Regions from separate parts of the Paenibacillus sp. FSL P2-0322 genome, predicted to be linked through region 2. Evidence: a T-box and tRNA genes for the amino acid it is inferred to sense, from the RefSeq annotation. Region 2 holds a T-box; the other regions hold tRNA genes.
The links. A T-box is a leader RNA that pairs with one kind of tRNA and senses whether it is charged. The one in region 2 lies ahead of argS (arginine--tRNA ligase), so its partner is inferred to be a tRNA-Arg.

Region 1 (4,143 bases), 3.0 Mb from region 2:
TCTCAACGAGAGATCCGGTGAAATTTTAATACCTGTGAAGATGCAGGTTACCCGCGACAAGACGGAAAGACCCCATGGAGCTTTACTGCAGCTTGATATTGAATTTGGGTACGATCTGTACAGGATAGGTGGGAGCCGTTGAACTTTGAGCGCCAGCTTGAAGGGAGGCATCCTTGGGATACCACCCTGATCGTATCTAGGTTCTAACTTGGTACCGTGATCCGGTGCGAGGACAGTGTCAGGTGGGCAGTTTGACTGGGGCGGTCGCCTCCTAAAGAGTAACGGAGGCGCCCCAAGGTTCCCTCAGAATGGTTGGAAATCATTCGAAGAGTGCAAAGGCAGAAGGGAGCTTGACTGCGAGACCTACAAGTCGAGCAGGGACGAAAGTCGGGCTTAGTGATCCGGTGGTACCGCATGGAAGGGCCATCGCTCAACGGATAAAAGCTACCCTGGGGATAACAGGCTTATCTCCCCCAAGAGTCCACATCGACGGGGAGGTTTGGCACCTCGATGTCGGCTCATCGCATCCTGGGGCTGAAGTAGGTCCCAAGGGTTGGGCTGTTCGCCCATTAAAGCGGTACGCGAGCTGGGTTCAGAACGTCGTGAGACAGTTCGGTCCCTATCTGTCGTGGGCGTAGGAAATTTGAGAGGAGCTGTCCTTAGTACGAGAGGACCGGGATGGACGTACCGCTGGTGTACCAGTTGTTCCGCCAGGAGCACCGCTGGGTAGCTATGTACGGAAGGGATAAGCGCTGAAAGCATCTAAGCGTGAAGCCCCCCTCAAGATGAGATTTCCCAATTAGTAAGACCCCTTGAAGACGACGAGGTAGATAGGTTGGGGGTGGAAGTGCAGTAATGCATGGAGCTGACCAATACTAATCGGTCGAGGGCTTATCCTAAAAATAAAACGCAAATGAGTTTCGGATCCAGTTTTCAGGGTGTAACCTTGAAGGTATGTAGAAATACATACAAGCGCATGGCTATTCATTCACACGATAAGTGATGAACCGAATAACCGTACGGGAGAATTTGCACAGCAAATTCATGTTTGGTGGCGATAGCGGAGGGGTTCCACACGTACCCATCCCGAACACGACCGTTAAGCCCTCCAGCGCCGATGGTACTTGGACCGCAGGGTCCTGGGAGAGTAGGACGTCGCCAAGCAGAGCTTTATGATTAATATTCCCTGATAGCTCAGTTGGTAGAGCACTCGACTGTTAATCGAGTTGTCACAGGTTCGAGTCCTGTTCGGGGAGCCATTTGCTCTCATAGCTCAGCAGGTAGAGTGCATCCATGGTAAGGATGAGGTCACCGGTTCGAACCCGGTTGAGAGCTTGTTATAGGATGGCCCGTTGGTCAAGGGGTTAAGACACCTCCCTTTCACGGAGGTAACAGGGGTTCGAATCCCCTACGGGTCATAGGATATTATGGAGGCTTAGCTCAGCTGGGAGAGCATCTGCCTTACAAGCAGAGGGTCGGGGGTTCGAGCCCCTCAGCCTCCACCATTTTTCATCCTCTTACCTGGATGAAATCTTGGGGAATTGTGAATCATATGCATATTGGGGATTAGCCAAGCGGTAAGGCAACGGACTTTGACTCCGTCATGCATAGGTTCAAATCCTATATCCCCAGCCATTAAGAGCCATTAGCTCAGTTGGTAGAGCACCTGACTTTTAATCAGGGTGTCGAAGGTTCGAGTCCTTCATGGCTCACCATTGTATTACATGCGCGTGTGGCGGAATTGGCAGACGCACTAGACTTAGGATCTAGCGTCTTTGACGTGGGGGTTCAAGTCCCTCCACGCGCATCTTGTTTTTGCGGACGTGGCTCAGCGGTAGAGCATCGCCTTGCCAAGGCGAGGGTCGCGGGTTCGATTCCCGTCGTCCGCTCCATATTTGCGCCCTTAGCTCAGCTGGATAGAGCGTTTGACTACGAATCAAAAGGCCGGGAGTTCGAATCTCTCAGGGCGCGCCATATTTTAAAAAATTATATCGGGATGTAGCTCAGCTTGGTAGAGCACCTGGTTTGGGACCAGGGGGTCGCATGTTCAAATCGTGTCATCCCGATACTATTTTGCGGGTGTAGTTCAATGGTAGAACTTCAGCCTTCCAAGCTGATAGCGTGGGTTCGATTCCCATCACCCGCTTACCGATTACCTAGAAGCCGAAAGGCTTCTTTTTATTTTGTCCACATTACATTTACTTCTATGTATATAAGCTAGTGCAATTATGTCTCCTGTCATGCACAGTTGGGGATGACTTGTGCATATTGTACATAGGCTCTTGTTACTTTTGACACCTAGATCCCGAATTTCCCCTCTAACGTTCCCCTTTCTCCTGCAGTAAGGCTAATTTCGTGATCAAATCCTTTAAATATAGGAATCCTATAGCTATTATGGTACGAATTCATGGTGATAACTCAACAGTTGCTCTTGGGTTGTGCACATTTCCCTTTATTTATGTGGGTAAAAAGCGAAGTGTTAAAGAGGAAATACCCTAGAAACACTGAGAAAATGGCTAATTTGTGTATATCTTTGTGGATAGAAGGCTAATGGAGTTGACTTTGTCAACAAATAATAAACATATACACACTATGTCGCATGAATTTGTACCTTTAAAAACACACTCTTTATAAGAGACTGTGCATAATGTTTCACGCATCACTAGTGTATACATTCATTTCTATTTATTAATTTCATATTTATTCATAACAATCCAATATTTTCTCGAAAGAAGTAATTCAAAAAGATGATTTTTTACTGTAAATTTTGCAGCTTTTCATGCGTTTTTATTGTATGATGTTAAGAAAGTGTCAAATTTCGTGTGTATACGTACCTTTGCTACAACTGTATATGGTGTGGAACAGATCAGATGGGGGGAAAAGCATGACTGAGCTTACGTTAACCGCTAACAAAAACCAATCCAACAATCTGCTACGGCGGGACGTTCGTTTTCTAGGGAATATTCTTGGTGAGGTTTTGGTTCATCAGGGTGGCAACGAACTTTTGGATATCGTGGAGAAAATACGTGAGACAAGTAAATCGTTACGTGCCGGGTATCAGCCGGAGTTGTATGAGAATTTCAAACAAATGGTCAGCGGACTGGATACGGATATTCGTCACCAGGTTATTCGCGCGTTTGCGATTTATTTTCAGTTGGTGAATATCGCTGAGCAAAACCATCGTATTCGTCGTAAGCGGGATTATGAGCATTCCGCTGGTGAAGATGTTCAGCCCGGTTCCATTGAAAGTTCCGTTCAGGAGCTTAAACAAGGGGGCTTCTCCGCTGAGGACGTTAGCAACTTGCTGAAAGAGCTCTCTTTGGAGCTAGTCATGACCGCACATCCTACAGAAGCGACACGACGAGTAATTCTGGATATCCACAAGCGCATTTCCGAGGACGTCATGCTGCTGGATAATCCGATGCTTACCTTGCGTGAGCGGGAACAGGTACGGGAGAATCTGCTAAACGAAGTAATTACGCTGTGGCAGACAGATGAGCTGCGTGATCGCAAGCCAACTGTATTAGATGAAGTGAGAAATGGAATGTATTATTTTCACGAGACCTTGTTTCATGTACTCCCAGATGTGTACCAAGAATTGGAACGATGTTTGGACAAATATTATCCCGAACAAAAATGGCACATACCCACTTATCTGAGATTTGGTTCCTGGATCGGTGGAGACCGAGACGGCAATCCGTCTGTGACAGCTCATGTGACTTGGGAAACGTTACGTATGCAGCGCAAGTTGGCTTTGAGAGAATATCAGCACACGTTAAAGGAACTCATGGGTTACTTGAGTTTCAGCACCAGCATTGTGCGAGTTTCCGATGATCTGCTGGCTTCTATTGAAGAAGACCGTACACACATTACACTTAAAAAGATGGAAGTATGGCATAACGAAAAAGAGCCATATCGCATTAAACTGGCATATATGATTGCTAAAGTGAACAACATCCTGGATGAAAGCAAACAGGGCACCAATGAGCGTTATAATTCTGCGGAAGAGCTCATTGCAGACCTAAATGTTATTGATAACAGCCTGCGTCATCATTTTGCCGATTATGTAGCAAACACATATATTCAAAAGATGATTCGCCAGGTAGAGTTGTTTGGATTCCATACAGCTACGCTGGATGTGCG
Region 2 (4,143 bases):
ATTCGGATGCGTTATAGACCATTTCTGCTGCCTCCATCCGCGTTACTTTACGATCCGGGTTAAAGTTGCTCTGTTCGTCCAATTTTGCAATTTTGGTCAATAGCAGGAATTGAACGGCTGCATTTGATTCCTGGTCTAGTTTTTTGCCATCCGCTACATTAATTAACATACGGACAGTTGGATATTCACCCGTTGCACTCACTGCTTTATACAGAATATTCGCAAATTGTTCTCTTGTCATACGGGTGCTTGGATCAATATCTGGTGACAAAGGGATTTGGTGTTGGGCTGCAATCCGATAGGACTGGGCATACCATGCAGAAGCCGGAATGTTTGCAAAGGAACCCGTTGTGAAATCAGGCATTACCTGAAGATCCATTGCACGAACAACCAAGTGTACTCCTTGTGCATACGTGAGCGTTTGATCCGGTGCAAATTTATCCTTGGTTATTCCTTGAATAATTCCTTTGTCCTGAAGTGAGTTTACGATCTTCTCCTGTTCAGCTCCCTTTATATCACGAAAAGCAGAGGCCGACGTAGCTACTGCCAATGAGCAGATGACAAGCAGGGCAGCTGTCACGCTTTTGTTCTTTTTCATGAGATACACCTCCATGTTTACTTTGCTTCTACACTTACCGACGCAATAAAAGCATCAAATGTTTCAAATATGCACAAATTGGTTGCAAAACAGTGGAATACCTGCGTTTAGTGTACCCGTCTAACTCTTTTCTGCTCACAATCTTTATACATACCCAAAAGTGCCTGTAACCGATTTATTTTTTTACAGTATTCCTTTGGAAGATCCAGGTCTGGGTAGCAGTCATCCCGCCAGCAAAAACTCGCTCCCCTTTGTTCGCTTTGCTTACATCCGATTCGGTGCTTTCAGACCAAGAAGTTGCAGCGCGCATGCCAGAATATCGGCAGTTTGTTCCGCCAACTGAATACGCCACTGTCCACCATCGACAATCCTTTCCTTGGCGTAAAAACGGTTAAACGCCTGGGCCGTATCCAATGCAAATCTCGCAATTACCGAAGGCTCCAGTTGGCGAACCGCACGTATCAGTTGTCCGTGATAGCGATCCAACTGCTTAAGCAGCGCCCAACCTGTGTCACCCAACATTCCATCCGATACGTCATTCAAATCACGAGAATGGCTATCTTGGACAAGGGCGTTGTCGCTAGAATTGGTATTATCAACATCGACGCGAGCGTGAGCTTTCTCCAGAAGGCTGCGTATGCGCGCATGAGTATACTGCACATAAGGCCCGGTCTCGCCTTCAAAGGTCAACGCCTCCTCCAACGAAAAATCCACTTCATTCAGCCGGTTGTTTTTTAAATCACCAAAAATAATCGCCCCGATACCAACGTCCTCAGCTACTGCCTGTTGTTCCTGCAAATCGGGGTTCTTCTGAGTAATGATGGCTTGAGCACGCGCTATAGCTTCATCCAGCACCTCCTCCAGTTTGACAACTTTTCCGCGTCTTGTGGACATTTTCTTACCCGCAAACCGCATTAATCCAAACGGCACATGCTCACATTGCTCCGCCCAAGCCTCCCCTGCATGCTTCAGCACCGCAAACACCTGCTGAAAATGCAACTTCTGTTCTCCACCAACGACGTACAGCAACCGATCAGCCTTCATCACTTCATGACGATAAATCGCTGTTGCCAGATCACGTGTCGGATAAATGGTGGTCCCATCCTTTTTTAGAATAAGACATGGAGGCAGTTCCTCGTCTTCCAGACGAACCACGAGCGCACCATCACTTTCCTCCAGCAATCCTTTTGCTCTTAATTGAGCAACAACTGCCTGCATCTTATCATTGTAAAAACTTTCTCCCAGCACATGGTCAAATGTAATGTTCAGACGCTGGTACATACGATCAAATTCACCCAGACTAACTTCAACAAAAAACTCCCATAGTTGTTGAGCCTCAGCATCCCCATGCTCCAAACGTCGGAACCACTCGCGGCCTTCATCCTCCAAAGTCGGATTATGCTCGGCCTCCTGATGAAAACGAACATATAGCTTCAGCGATTCACCAATCGGATCATGTTGTAGCTGCTCCTCATTTCCCCATCTTTTATAGGCCGCAATTTGCTTGCCAAACTGTGTTCCCCAATCCCCAAGATGATTCACACTAATTGGAACATATCCGGTTTCACCAAGAATACGATACAAGGCAGCACCGATAACAGTAGAGCGAAGATGACCGATACCAAACGGTTTGGCAATATTGGGCGAGGACATATCAATAACTACCCGCTGTCCGTGCCCGATATTGGGCCTGAGGAAATCGGCCTTGCTCAATTCAGCAAGCATAAGTGGAATATGAACAGATCGATCCAATGTTATATTTACATAGGCACCCGATGCTGAAGCAGTTAAACCTTCTTCATGATTCACTAGCTCCGCCAATTCCAGTGCAATGTGCTGTGGAGACTTTCGAAACTTTTTGGCCAGCACAAAACAGGGAAACGCCACATCTCCCCATTCAGGCTGCGGAGGCACCTCAAATAAAGATAAAATTTCTTTCTCCTCCAAGCCCGTATGGGCCAATATCGCTTGAGCAGCAATCCTCATCAACATGATCTCTCTCCTTCTTTTTATAGAATCTAACAAAAAAAGCCCCCGCCTCTTGAAATAATTCAAGAGACGAGAACTTCAATATCCCCGCGGTACCACTCTTCGTAAATCGGTTGTGCAGCTAAAGCTAACTTACACAAATCGCGATTTCACTCCAATGACTAATAACGGTGTCTGCCGAGCTGATCTACTAGAAATTCTGCTCGTTGGATCAACCGTCTCCCGGGTGCGCTTCACATCGGACCTCATACCGGCTTTCACCTCTTCCGGCTCGCTGTAATGATACGGCTCCGCTGCTACTCTCCCGTTCCATGACGTTAATTCCAATCATTATACAAACCTATTCAGTAGAAAGCAACCTATTATTTCCTCTTCAGGCACTAGTTCCATATATGTAATTACACTGCCACCAATTGGCGGCACGCCTGAACGCAACGACGGCAGGCTTCGGCACAATGCTTGCAATGATCATGGGAATGCTTGCTGCATTCAGCAGCACATACCTCACAGGCCTTGGCGCACAGCTCACAGATTTGCTCGGCAAAATCCGTTCCACGCTGCAGCATTTGAGCAGCAAATCCGCATATTTCTGCACATTCCCTACTCACTCGAATACATTCACGCAGCATAGCTAAATCATATTCCTTCAAACTCGCTACGTAACATACATTGCAAGCGTTCATACATTCCAGGCAAGCATCCACGCATTGTTGGTATGAATGATTCATATTACATTACCTCCCAGTTGTTGACCCTGCTGTACTATTACCCGCTGACCCTTGAGATTAATCATTTGATGTGCGCGCTTTCAATAAAATAAAAACAAAGTAATCCCGACTTATGTAAGGAAGTGTACTATATTCCAGTGTGCAAGTGCAAGGATATTAATCACATGGATTTTTAGCCCCTGTTTCTGACTTGCATACACTCAGTCATTGCTCTATTGTAAAAAGTGTATGTCTAACCACCGATCAAGGAGTGAGCATTTCAATGAATATGTCTTCTGTAGAGGAGCATCGACAGGAATCCCCGCAACAGGTTAATTGCATGGTCGTGACTGTCTCGGACACCCGCACCGTGGAAACAGATACTGGGGGACGACTGCTCATGGATCTACTAGAAACCAATGGATATAAGGTTGTTCGATATGTCATCGTCAAAGATGACTACGAAGGTATTCAGCAGTTAGTATCCGAAGCAGCGGCACAGGATGAAATCGAGGCTGTACTTTTGACAGGCGGTACCGGTATTTCTCCACGTGATACTACATATGAAGCCGTCTCCTCTCTACTGGATAAGGAACTACCTGGCTTTGGAGAAATCTTCCGTTATTTAAGCTTTGCTGAGGACATTGGTTCAGCAGCTATCTTAAGCCGGGCTGTAGCTGGCACTGTGGGCCAGACAGCTGTATTTTCTATGCCTGGCTCACGTGGAGCCGTTCGTTTGGCAATGGAACGCATTATTGTCCCTGAGCTACGACATGTGATGAGAGAAATTTATAAATAAGCTCCTATTTCCTACATGCCGCGACACAAAAAGGCACCCCATATATTCAT
Region 3 (4,143 bases), 2.3 Mb from region 2:
AATATAATCATGGCCAAATACCATATAAAGCGAACATATGTGTCGTTCTTTTCATTATAACAAAACTTTGTATCTAATAGAGGAAAAAATTTAAACGTGAGTAAAAACATAAAAAGAGACGCTTCAAGCCTCACCTCATGGGCAATGCCTAACGTCTCCGTAGTTGTAATCAATAGTGCTGCTTTAATACCCTTTGTGTTCGCTCCACGGCAAAGTCACTAAAAGTGGAGATTACACTGTTATACTCATTTATATCCTGTACACGGATCCCCTGCTGAAGTTGTTTATACACCCCTTCTGGCAAGGCCGTCTCCATGGAACCCACATCCAATTGAAAAAAAGTGCGGATAACTTTTTCTCTTTTAGGTAGCCCTTCATACAATGTAAGCTGGCCGTCAGTGCTCAAACCCATGTATCCACGCTCTTTGCATGACTCTGACAAGTCTTCCACCCTGCGCTCCAGCCACACCTCTCCTTTGGTATTAAGTCGCCCCTTCCAATCGGGATGTTGCTTCAGTAAGGTCTCTAGCTGCTGTGAACTTAGTGTTCCCAAGGAAAGTGTTTCCGTACCACACACGTAGGTGGTTAATAGACGGGTCTTCCTGCTTATACCGGAAGCACGAATACTTTGCAGTAGTTGCATCTGTGAGGAGTGATCTTCAGTTGGGCTCAGATGTGAAGCCTCCTTCATGCTCTCCTCAGCCATGACGGTAGTAGCGAGTGGCTGTGACAACATAGCCTGCAAATAATTCGAAAACAGAATACCCAACCCTGCCAGCAAACAAGCCGCACCAAAAATGCTAAAAGCCCACACTGTTCTTCTCCACTGTTTCCAGCGCCGTTTCATCTGTTTTTTCCAACTTAATCGCTTCACAGTAATCCCTTCCGTCCCACTTTTTGTGTTAGTGTGACCTGACGATTACTGATTTATACAAAAAGATATGAATATAACAAAAAAGCCGCTGCTTCCAGCGACTTTCCTTTTGAATCGGGATGACACGATTTGAACATGCGACCCCCTGGTCCCAAACCAGGTGCTCTACCAAGCTGAGCTACATCCCGAAATAGATGCCGGTGAGAGGACTCGAACCTCCACGGTTTCCCTCACGATTTTGAGTCGCGCGCGTCTGCCAATTCCGCCACACCGGCTTATGAAGTTAATGGCGCGCCCTGAGAGATTCGAACTCCCGGCCTTTTGATTCGTAGTCAAACGCTCTATCCAGCTGAGCTAAGGGCGCAAATATGGAGCGGACGACGGGAATCGAACCCGCGACCCTCGCCTTGGCAAGGCGATGCTCTACCGCTGAGCCACGTCCGCAATATCATTATATCCATGACATATAAGTTCATGAATGGTGAGCCATGAAGGACTCGAACCTTCGACACCCTGATTAAAAGTCAGGTGCTCTACCAACTGAGCTAATGGCTCCCAACAGGGTAATATAACTTTGTAAAAATGGCGGAACTGACGGGATTCGAACCCGCGATCTCCTGCGTGACAGGCAGGCATGTTAGGCCTCTACACCACAGTTCCATAGCAGTTTACATTCAAAAGTTAATTGGTTGCGGGGGCAGGATTTGAACCTGCGACCTTCGGGTTATGAGCCCGACGAGCTACCGAACTGCTCCACCCCGCGATAATATTAGGGACTGCTATTTAAATAAATGGTGGAGGCTGAGGGGCTCGAACCCCCGACCCTCTGCTTGTAAGGCAGATGCTCTCCCAGCTGAGCTAAGCCTCCATACTACTTATGACCCGTAGGGGATTCGAACCCCTGTTACCTCCGTGAAAGGGAGGTGTCTTAACCCCTTGACCAACGGGCCATACAATAAAATAATTATGGCGGAGAGAGAGGGATTCGAACCCTCGAGACGCTTTTGGCGCCTACACGATTTCCAATCGTGCTCCTTCGGCCAACTCGGACACCTCTCCATATGGCTCCCCGAACAGGACTCGAACCTGTGACAACTCGATTAACAGTCGAGTGCTCTACCAACTGAGCTATCAGGGAATAATAATCATAAAGCTCTGCTTGGCGACGTCCTACTCTCCCAGGACCCTGCGGTCCAAGTACCATCGGCGCTGGAGGGCTTAACGGTCGTGTTCGGGATGGGTACGTGTGGAACCCCTCCGCTATCGCCACCAAACATGAATTTACACTGTAAATTCTTCCGTACGGTTATTCGGTTCATCACTTATCGTGTGAATGAATAGCCATGCGCTTATTGTATGTCACTTGTACATACTTTCAAGGTTACACCCTGAAAACTGGATCCGAAACTCATTTGCGTTTTATTCTTAGGATAAGCCCTCGACCGATTAGTATTGGTCAGCTCCATGCATTACTGCACTTCCACCCCCAACCTATCTACCTCGTCGTCTTCAAGGGGTCTTACTAATTGGGAAATCTCATCTTGAGGGGGGCTTCACGCTTAGATGCTTTCAGCGCTTATCCCTTCCGTACATAGCTACCCAGCGGTGCTCCTGGCGGAACAACTGGTACACCAGCGGTACGTCCATCCCGGTCCTCTCGTACTAAGGACAGCTCCTCTCAAATTTCCTACGCCCACGACAGATAGGGACCGAACTGTCTCACGACGTTCTGAACCCAGCTCGCGTACCGCTTTAATGGGCGAACAGCCCAACCCTTGGGACCTACTTCAGCCCCAGGATGCGATGAGCCGACATCGAGGTGCCAAACCTCCCCGTCGATGTGGACTCTTGGGGGAGATAAGCCTGTTATCCCCAGGGTAGCTTTTATCCGTTGAGCGATGGCCCTTCCATGCGGTACCACCGGATCACTAAGCCCGACTTTCGTCCCTGCTCGACTTGTAGGTCTCGCAGTCAAGCTCCCTTCTGCCTTTGCACTCTTCGAATGATTTCCAACCATTCTGAGGGAACCTTGGGGCGCCTCCGTTACTCTTTAGGAGGCGACCGCCCCAGTCAAACTGCCCACCTGACACTGTCCTCGCACCGGATCACGGTACCAAGTTAGAACCTAGATACGATCAGGGTGGTATCCCAAGGATGCCTCCTCTCAAGCTGGCGCTCAAGATTCAACGGCTCCCACCTATCCTGTACAGATCGTACCCAAATTCAATATCAAGCTGCAGTAAAGCTCCATGGGGTCTTTCCGTCTTGTCGCGGGTAACCTGCATCTTCACAGGTATTAAAATTTCACCGGATCTCTCGTTGAGACAGCGCCCAAGTCGTTACGCCATTCGTGCGGGTCAGAATTTACCTGACAAGGAATTTCGCTACCTTAGGACCGTTATAGTTACGGCCGCCGTTTACTGGGGCTTCGGTTCATAGCTTCGCCCGAAGGCTTACCACTCCCCTTAACCTTCCAGCACCGGGCAGGCGTCAGCCCGTATACTTCGCCTTGCGGCTTCGCACAGACCTGTGTTTTTGCTAAACAGTCGCTTGGGCCTTTTCACTGCGGCCCCCTCGGGCTATTCACCCTACCGAGGCACCCCTTCTCCCGAAGTTACGGGGTCATTTTGCCGAGTTCCTTAACGAGAGTTCTTCCGCGCGCCTTAGAATTCTCTTCTCGCCTACCTGTGTCGGTTTGCGGTACGGGCACCTTCTCCTGGCTAGAGGCTTTTCTTGGCAGTCTGAGATCATGACCTTCGCTACTACAATTTTCGCTCCCCATCACAGCCCAGCCTTACGATGTGCGGATTTGCCTACACACCAGCCTCACTGCTTAGACGGACATCCATCAGTCCGCGTCACTACCCTACTGCGTCACCCCATCGCTCATAACGGATTACGGTGGTACAGGAATTTCGACCTGTTGTCCTTCGACTACGCCTATCGGCCTCGCCTTAGGTCCCGACTTACCCTGAGCGGACGAACCTTCCTCAGGAACCCTTAGGCTTTCGGCGGATCTGATTCTCACAGATCTTTTCGTTACTCATACCGGCATTCTCACTTGAATGCAGTCCAGCGCTCCTTACGGTACACCTTCAACCCGCATTCAACGCTCCCCTACCCCTGATGCAAGCATCAAGCCATAGCTTCGGTGGTGTGTTTAGCCCCGTTACATTTTCGGCGCAGAGTCACTCGACCAGTGAGCTATTACGCACTCTTTCAATGGTGGCTGCTTCTAAGCCAACATCCTGGTTGTCTGTGCAACTCCA
Region 4 (4,143 bases), 1.9 Mb from region 2:
TGCAGTAATGCATGGAGCTGACCAATACTAATCGGTCGAGGGCTTATCCTAAAATAAAACGCAAATGAGTTTCGGATCCAGTTTTCAGGGTGTAACCTTGAAAGTATGTACAAGTGACATATGATAAGCGCATGGCTATTCATTCACACGATAAGTGATGAACCGAATAACCGTACGGTAGAATTTGCACAGCAAATTCATGTTTGGTGGCGATAGCGGAGGGGTTCCACACGTACCCATCCCGAACACGACCGTTAAGCCCTCCAGCGCCGATGGTACTTGGACCGCAGGGTCCTGGGAGAGTAGGACGTCGCCAAGCGATATCCTTTAAAGGATGATGAAGTTTTACATGTTAGGGCCTTTAGCTCAGCTGGTTAGAGCGCACCCCTGATAAGGGTGAGGTCGGTGGTTCGAGTCCACTAAGGCCCACCACTTCTAGAATAACAAAAAGATTGGGGCCATAGCTCAGCTGGGAGAGCGCCTGCCTTGCACGCAGGAGGTCAGCGGTTCGATCCCGCTTGGCTCCACCAATATTCCCTGATAGCTCAGTTGGTAGAGCACTCGACTGTTAATCGAGTTGTCACAGGTTCGAGTCCTGTTCGGGGAGCCATGTTTTGAATATTTCTGACTTTTATATATAAGGTGGCGGCGTAGCTCAGCTGGCTAGAGCGTACGGTTCATACCCGTGAGGTCGGGGGTTCGATCCCCTCTGCCGCTACTCGGAGAGATACCCAAGTGGCTATAAGGGGACCCTCTGCTAAGGGGTTAGACTGCGAAAGTGGTGCGAGGGTTCGAATCCCTCTCTCTCCGCCATAAATTTATTGGAATCAGAACTTATTTTGTAAGGCCCGTTGGTCAAGGGGTTAAGACACCTCCCTTTCACGGAGGTAACAGGGGTTCGAATCCCCTACGGGTCATAATATGGAGGCTTAGCTCAGCTGGGAGAGCATCTGCCTTACAAGCAGAGGGTCGGGGGTTCGATCCCCTCAGCCTCCACCATAAGAAAATTTGATAAATCCCTTTTAATGTCGCGGGGTGGAGCAGTTCGGTAGCTCGTCGGGCTCATAACCCGAAGGTCGTAGGTTCAAATCCTGCCCCCGCAATTAATTTCCTATTGGAAATGCCTCTGGAACTGTGGTGTAGAGGCCTAACATGCCTGCCTGTCACGCAGGAGATCGCGGGTTCGAATCCCGTCAGTTCCGCCATTTTAATCTCATATATAGTTGACATATATAGTGCGGATTATATGGTGTAGTAATAAAACAAAATATGGCTCGGTAGCTCAGTCGGTAGAGCAGAGGACTGAAAATCCTCGTGTCGGCGGTTCGATTCCGTCCCGAGCCACCTTTCAAGTGGGAAATGAGTAATGTGCCGGTGTAGCTCAACTGGTAGAGCAACTGACTTGTAATCAGTAGGTTGGGGGTTCAAGTCCTCTCGCCGGCACCATTTTGGAGGATTAGCGAAGTGGCCAAACGCATCAGACTGTAAATCTGCTCCCTTACGGGTTCGGTGGTTCGAATCCATCATCCTCCACCAGTCTTTTCATAATCATATGGCGGTCGTGGCGAAGTGGTTAACGCACCGGACTGTGACTCCGGCATTCGTGGGTTCAAGCCCCATCGGCCGCCCTTTATTCTTAATTTATTGGGGATTAGCCAAGCGGTAAGGCAACGGACTTTGACTCCGTCATGCATAGGTTCAAATCCTATATCCCCAGCCATTAAGAGCCATTAGCTCAGTTGGTAGAGCACCTGACTTTTAATCAGGGTGTCGAAGGTTCGAGTCCTTCATGGCTCACCATTTATAATTATTTTGCGGTCGTGGCGGAATTGGCAGACGCGCACGGTTCAGGTCCGTGTGGGCTAACCCCCGTGGAGGTTCGAGTCCTCTCGACCGCACCATATTTTGCGGACGTGGCTCAGCGGTAGAGCATCGCCTTGCCAAGGCGAGGGTCGCGGGTTCGATTCCCGTCGTCCGCTCCATTATCCATACGGCGCCATAGCCAAGTGGTAAGGCAAAGCTCTGCAAAAGCTTCATCCCCAGTTCAAATCTGGGTGGCGCCTTGACTGCTCATTATGGATTTAAATATGCGCCCTTAGCTCAGCTGGATAGAGCGTTTGACTACGAATCAAAAGGCCGGGAGTTCGAATCTCTCAGGGCGCGCCATTTCTTAAAAAAAGTATAATGTCGGGATGTAGCTCAGCTTGGTAGAGCACCTGGTTTGGGACCAGGGGGTCGCATGTTCAAATCGTGTCATCCCGATACTGATTTGCGGGTGTAGTTCAATGGTAGAACTCCAGCCTTCCAAGCTGGTAGCGTGGGTTCGATTCCCATCACCCGCTTTTTGCTATAGCGGATTCTTGTTGCCTCAGTGGTGACACCTTATAAATAAAGAGAGCCTGTCTGGGGACAGAGCTCTCTCTTTTTTTGTATTTATCTTCATGTACCCACAATGTGTTGATTATTCATAATCTCGGTATCGGTGTATATCGTTCTGATCATACAACTGGTATACACCGATAACCGATCTAGTGGACAGTTTTTACACGGGAATGGTCAGCTGGATGGAGGTTCCCTCATCTGGAGCAGAGGTCATGCTCATAAATCCCCCTACCCCTCTAGCTCGTTCTTCCATACTGAACAATCCAACTCCCTCTCCTTGGGACTTTCCAGAGAATCCAATGCCCTCATCCCGAATGGTCACTTGTATCATTTCATCTTGATCCTCAACGTCGACATATGCCTCCGCTACATCTGCGTATTTGGCTACATTCGTTAATGCCTCCTGTACAATCCGATAAATTGCTATTTCCTTGCGAATATCAAGGCGTTTACGTAGAGTGCATTGAAAATGCACCTCAATCCCGTAATGAGAACAGAAGTTTTCAATATAGGTTCTTATAGCTGGGACGACACCCAAATCATCCAGAACTGAGGGACGAAGTTCCCACGCTAGACCACGAACATCTTTGATGATGTCGGTCACCTGCGAACGAAGACTCTCCAGAGCAGCACTAGGTTGTTCGGCAAGTTGGCTATCTAACTGAATAATAAGTGAAAACAAGCTTTGTCCTATCCCATCATGTAGCTCTCTTGAAAAGCGTTTACGTTCTTCTTCCTGTATTTGCATGACTTGCGTCATCATAGACTGGAGTTCTGCTTCTACTTTCTTCAGTTTAGTGACCTCATTGCGGATCGCTAAGTACTGATAGGGTTTACCTTCCTCGTCCATAAACGGAACGATCGTAGTATTCACCCAGTAGTAGCTGTTATCTTTAGCACGATTACGTATTTCTCCTTGCCATACCTCACCTGAACGGATTGTAGTCCACAGGTTTTTCATGAAGGCAGGGGTATGATAGCCTGAATTAATGAGACGATGATCCTGACCGATCAGCTCTTCACGACTGTATTGCGAAATCTCACAAAACTTGTCGTTCACGTACTGAATAATACCTCGATGATCGGTCAAAGCAACAATGGAAGACGTATCTAGAGCAAATTTTAGATTGGATAGTTGGTGGAGTGAGTTACGTAGTGCATGGAGAAAAGGGGACTCTGGTATATAAATTTCTAGATCATTCAGCAATGTATCGGTTGATTCACCAAAGGCATGCTGCAGTAAAGGATTAGAAGGTTCATTCATAATGGAGCAGCCCCTTTTTTAGTGCGAATTTGACTAGCTCAGGTCGTGTTTTCAAGTTAAGCTTCTCCATAAGGTTACTTTTATGGGACTCTACGGTTTTGACGCTAATCACTAGGTGCTCGGCAATTTCCTTGTTGGCATATCCTTTGGCTACCCACGATAGAATCTCCTTTTCCCGCTCAGATAGGGATTCATAGGGTCCGGCTATGCCTTCCTGTTTGATTTTGTCCAGATATTCACTCATCAGTCGTTTGGTTGCATTCGGGTACAAGTAGGCACTACCCTCGGCTACAGACTGGATGGCAGCGAGCAACTCCTCGTGAGGTGCGCTTTTTAAAATATATCCGGATGCTCCAGCCTGAATGGCCCGGAACAGATATTCTTCATCATCATGCATTGTTAAAATAAGGACTTCTGTGTCGGGCAACTTTTTTTTTAATTCAGTGGTTGCCGTGAGACCATCTTTGCCAGGTGGCATGCTAAAATCCATGAGCACG

Region 1: it has a tRNA-Arg gene. The T-box ahead of argS (arginine--tRNA ligase) is inferred to sense a tRNA for this amino acid. The anticodon was not compared.
Region 3: it has a tRNA-Arg gene. The T-box ahead of argS (arginine--tRNA ligase) is inferred to sense a tRNA for this amino acid. The anticodon was not compared.
Region 4: it has a tRNA-Arg gene. The T-box ahead of argS (arginine--tRNA ligase) is inferred to sense a tRNA for this amino acid. The anticodon was not compared.

The regions. Positions count from the first base shown of each region.
Region 1 covers NZ_CP150243.1:5,308,691-5,312,833, reverse strand. Annotated here, with positions in the region: rRNA gene MKY24_RS23510 (23S ribosomal RNA) at 1-899, shown strand, start outside; rRNA gene rrf (5S ribosomal RNA) at 1,048-1,164, shown strand; tRNA gene MKY24_RS23500 (tRNA-Asn) at 1,184-1,259, shown strand; tRNA gene MKY24_RS23495 (tRNA-Thr) at 1,263-1,335, shown strand; tRNA gene MKY24_RS23490 (tRNA-Glu) at 1,347-1,418, shown strand; tRNA gene MKY24_RS23485 (tRNA-Val) at 1,430-1,505, shown strand; tRNA gene MKY24_RS23480 (tRNA-Gln) at 1,561-1,635, shown strand; tRNA gene MKY24_RS23475 (tRNA-Lys) at 1,640-1,715, shown strand; tRNA gene MKY24_RS23470 (tRNA-Leu) at 1,727-1,807, shown strand; tRNA gene MKY24_RS23465 (tRNA-Gly) at 1,818-1,892, shown strand; tRNA gene MKY24_RS23460 (tRNA-Arg) at 1,898-1,974, shown strand; tRNA gene MKY24_RS23455 (tRNA-Pro) at 1,993-2,066, shown strand; tRNA gene MKY24_RS23450 (tRNA-Gly) at 2,076-2,146, shown strand; gene ppc (phosphoenolpyruvate carboxylase) at 2,885-4,143, shown strand, end outside.
Region 2 covers NZ_CP150243.1:2,323,429-2,327,571, reverse strand. Annotated here, with positions in the region: gene MKY24_RS10450 (S-layer homology domain-containing protein) at 1-598, opposite strand, end outside; gene argS (arginine--tRNA ligase) at 863-2,590, opposite strand; T-box leader at 2,650-2,908, opposite strand; gene MKY24_RS10440 (four-helix bundle copper-binding protein) at 2,986-3,315, opposite strand; gene MKY24_RS10435 (MogA/MoaB family molybdenum cofactor biosynthesis protein) at 3,578-4,093, shown strand.
Region 3 covers NZ_CP150243.1:4,599,041-4,603,183, forward strand. Annotated here, with positions in the region: gene MKY24_RS20235 (BofC C-terminal domain-containing protein) at 170-874, opposite strand; tRNA gene MKY24_RS20240 (tRNA-Pro) at 989-1,062, opposite strand; tRNA gene MKY24_RS20245 (tRNA-Leu) at 1,070-1,149, opposite strand; tRNA gene MKY24_RS20250 (tRNA-Arg) at 1,162-1,238, opposite strand; tRNA gene MKY24_RS20255 (tRNA-Gly) at 1,244-1,318, opposite strand; tRNA gene MKY24_RS20260 (tRNA-Lys) at 1,354-1,429, opposite strand; tRNA gene MKY24_RS20265 (tRNA-Asp) at 1,458-1,534, opposite strand; tRNA gene MKY24_RS20270 (tRNA-Met) at 1,561-1,637, opposite strand; tRNA gene MKY24_RS20275 (tRNA-Val) at 1,667-1,742, opposite strand; tRNA gene MKY24_RS20280 (tRNA-Glu) at 1,753-1,824, opposite strand; tRNA gene MKY24_RS20285 (tRNA-Ser) at 1,842-1,933, opposite strand; tRNA gene MKY24_RS20290 (tRNA-Asn) at 1,937-2,012, opposite strand; rRNA gene rrf (5S ribosomal RNA) at 2,032-2,148, opposite strand; rRNA gene MKY24_RS20300 (23S ribosomal RNA) at 2,301-4,143, opposite strand, start outside.
Region 4 covers NZ_CP150243.1:437,103-441,245, forward strand. Annotated here, with positions in the region: rRNA gene MKY24_RS01885 (23S ribosomal RNA) at 1-51, shown strand, start outside; rRNA gene rrf (5S ribosomal RNA) at 203-319, shown strand; tRNA gene MKY24_RS01895 (tRNA-Ile) at 356-432, shown strand; tRNA gene MKY24_RS01900 (tRNA-Ala) at 455-530, shown strand; tRNA gene MKY24_RS01905 (tRNA-Asn) at 535-610, shown strand; tRNA gene MKY24_RS01910 (tRNA-Met) at 645-718, shown strand; tRNA gene MKY24_RS01915 (tRNA-Ser) at 722-813, shown strand; tRNA gene MKY24_RS01920 (tRNA-Glu) at 846-917, shown strand; tRNA gene MKY24_RS01925 (tRNA-Val) at 924-999, shown strand; tRNA gene MKY24_RS01930 (tRNA-Met) at 1,030-1,103, shown strand; tRNA gene MKY24_RS01935 (tRNA-Asp) at 1,129-1,205, shown strand; tRNA gene MKY24_RS01940 (tRNA-Phe) at 1,272-1,344, shown strand; tRNA gene MKY24_RS01945 (tRNA-Thr) at 1,371-1,446, shown strand; tRNA gene MKY24_RS01950 (tRNA-Tyr) at 1,451-1,536, shown strand; tRNA gene MKY24_RS01955 (tRNA-His) at 1,556-1,628, shown strand; tRNA gene MKY24_RS01960 (tRNA-Gln) at 1,646-1,720, shown strand; tRNA gene MKY24_RS01965 (tRNA-Lys) at 1,725-1,800, shown strand; tRNA gene MKY24_RS01970 (tRNA-Leu) at 1,815-1,901, shown strand; tRNA gene MKY24_RS01975 (tRNA-Gly) at 1,908-1,982, shown strand; tRNA gene MKY24_RS01980 (tRNA-Cys) at 1,993-2,063, shown strand; tRNA gene MKY24_RS01985 (tRNA-Arg) at 2,090-2,166, shown strand; tRNA gene MKY24_RS01990 (tRNA-Pro) at 2,189-2,262, shown strand; tRNA gene MKY24_RS01995 (tRNA-Gly) at 2,272-2,342, shown strand; gene MKY24_RS02000 (PAS domain-containing protein) at 2,543-3,646, opposite strand; gene MKY24_RS02005 (response regulator transcription factor) at 3,639-4,143, opposite strand, start outside.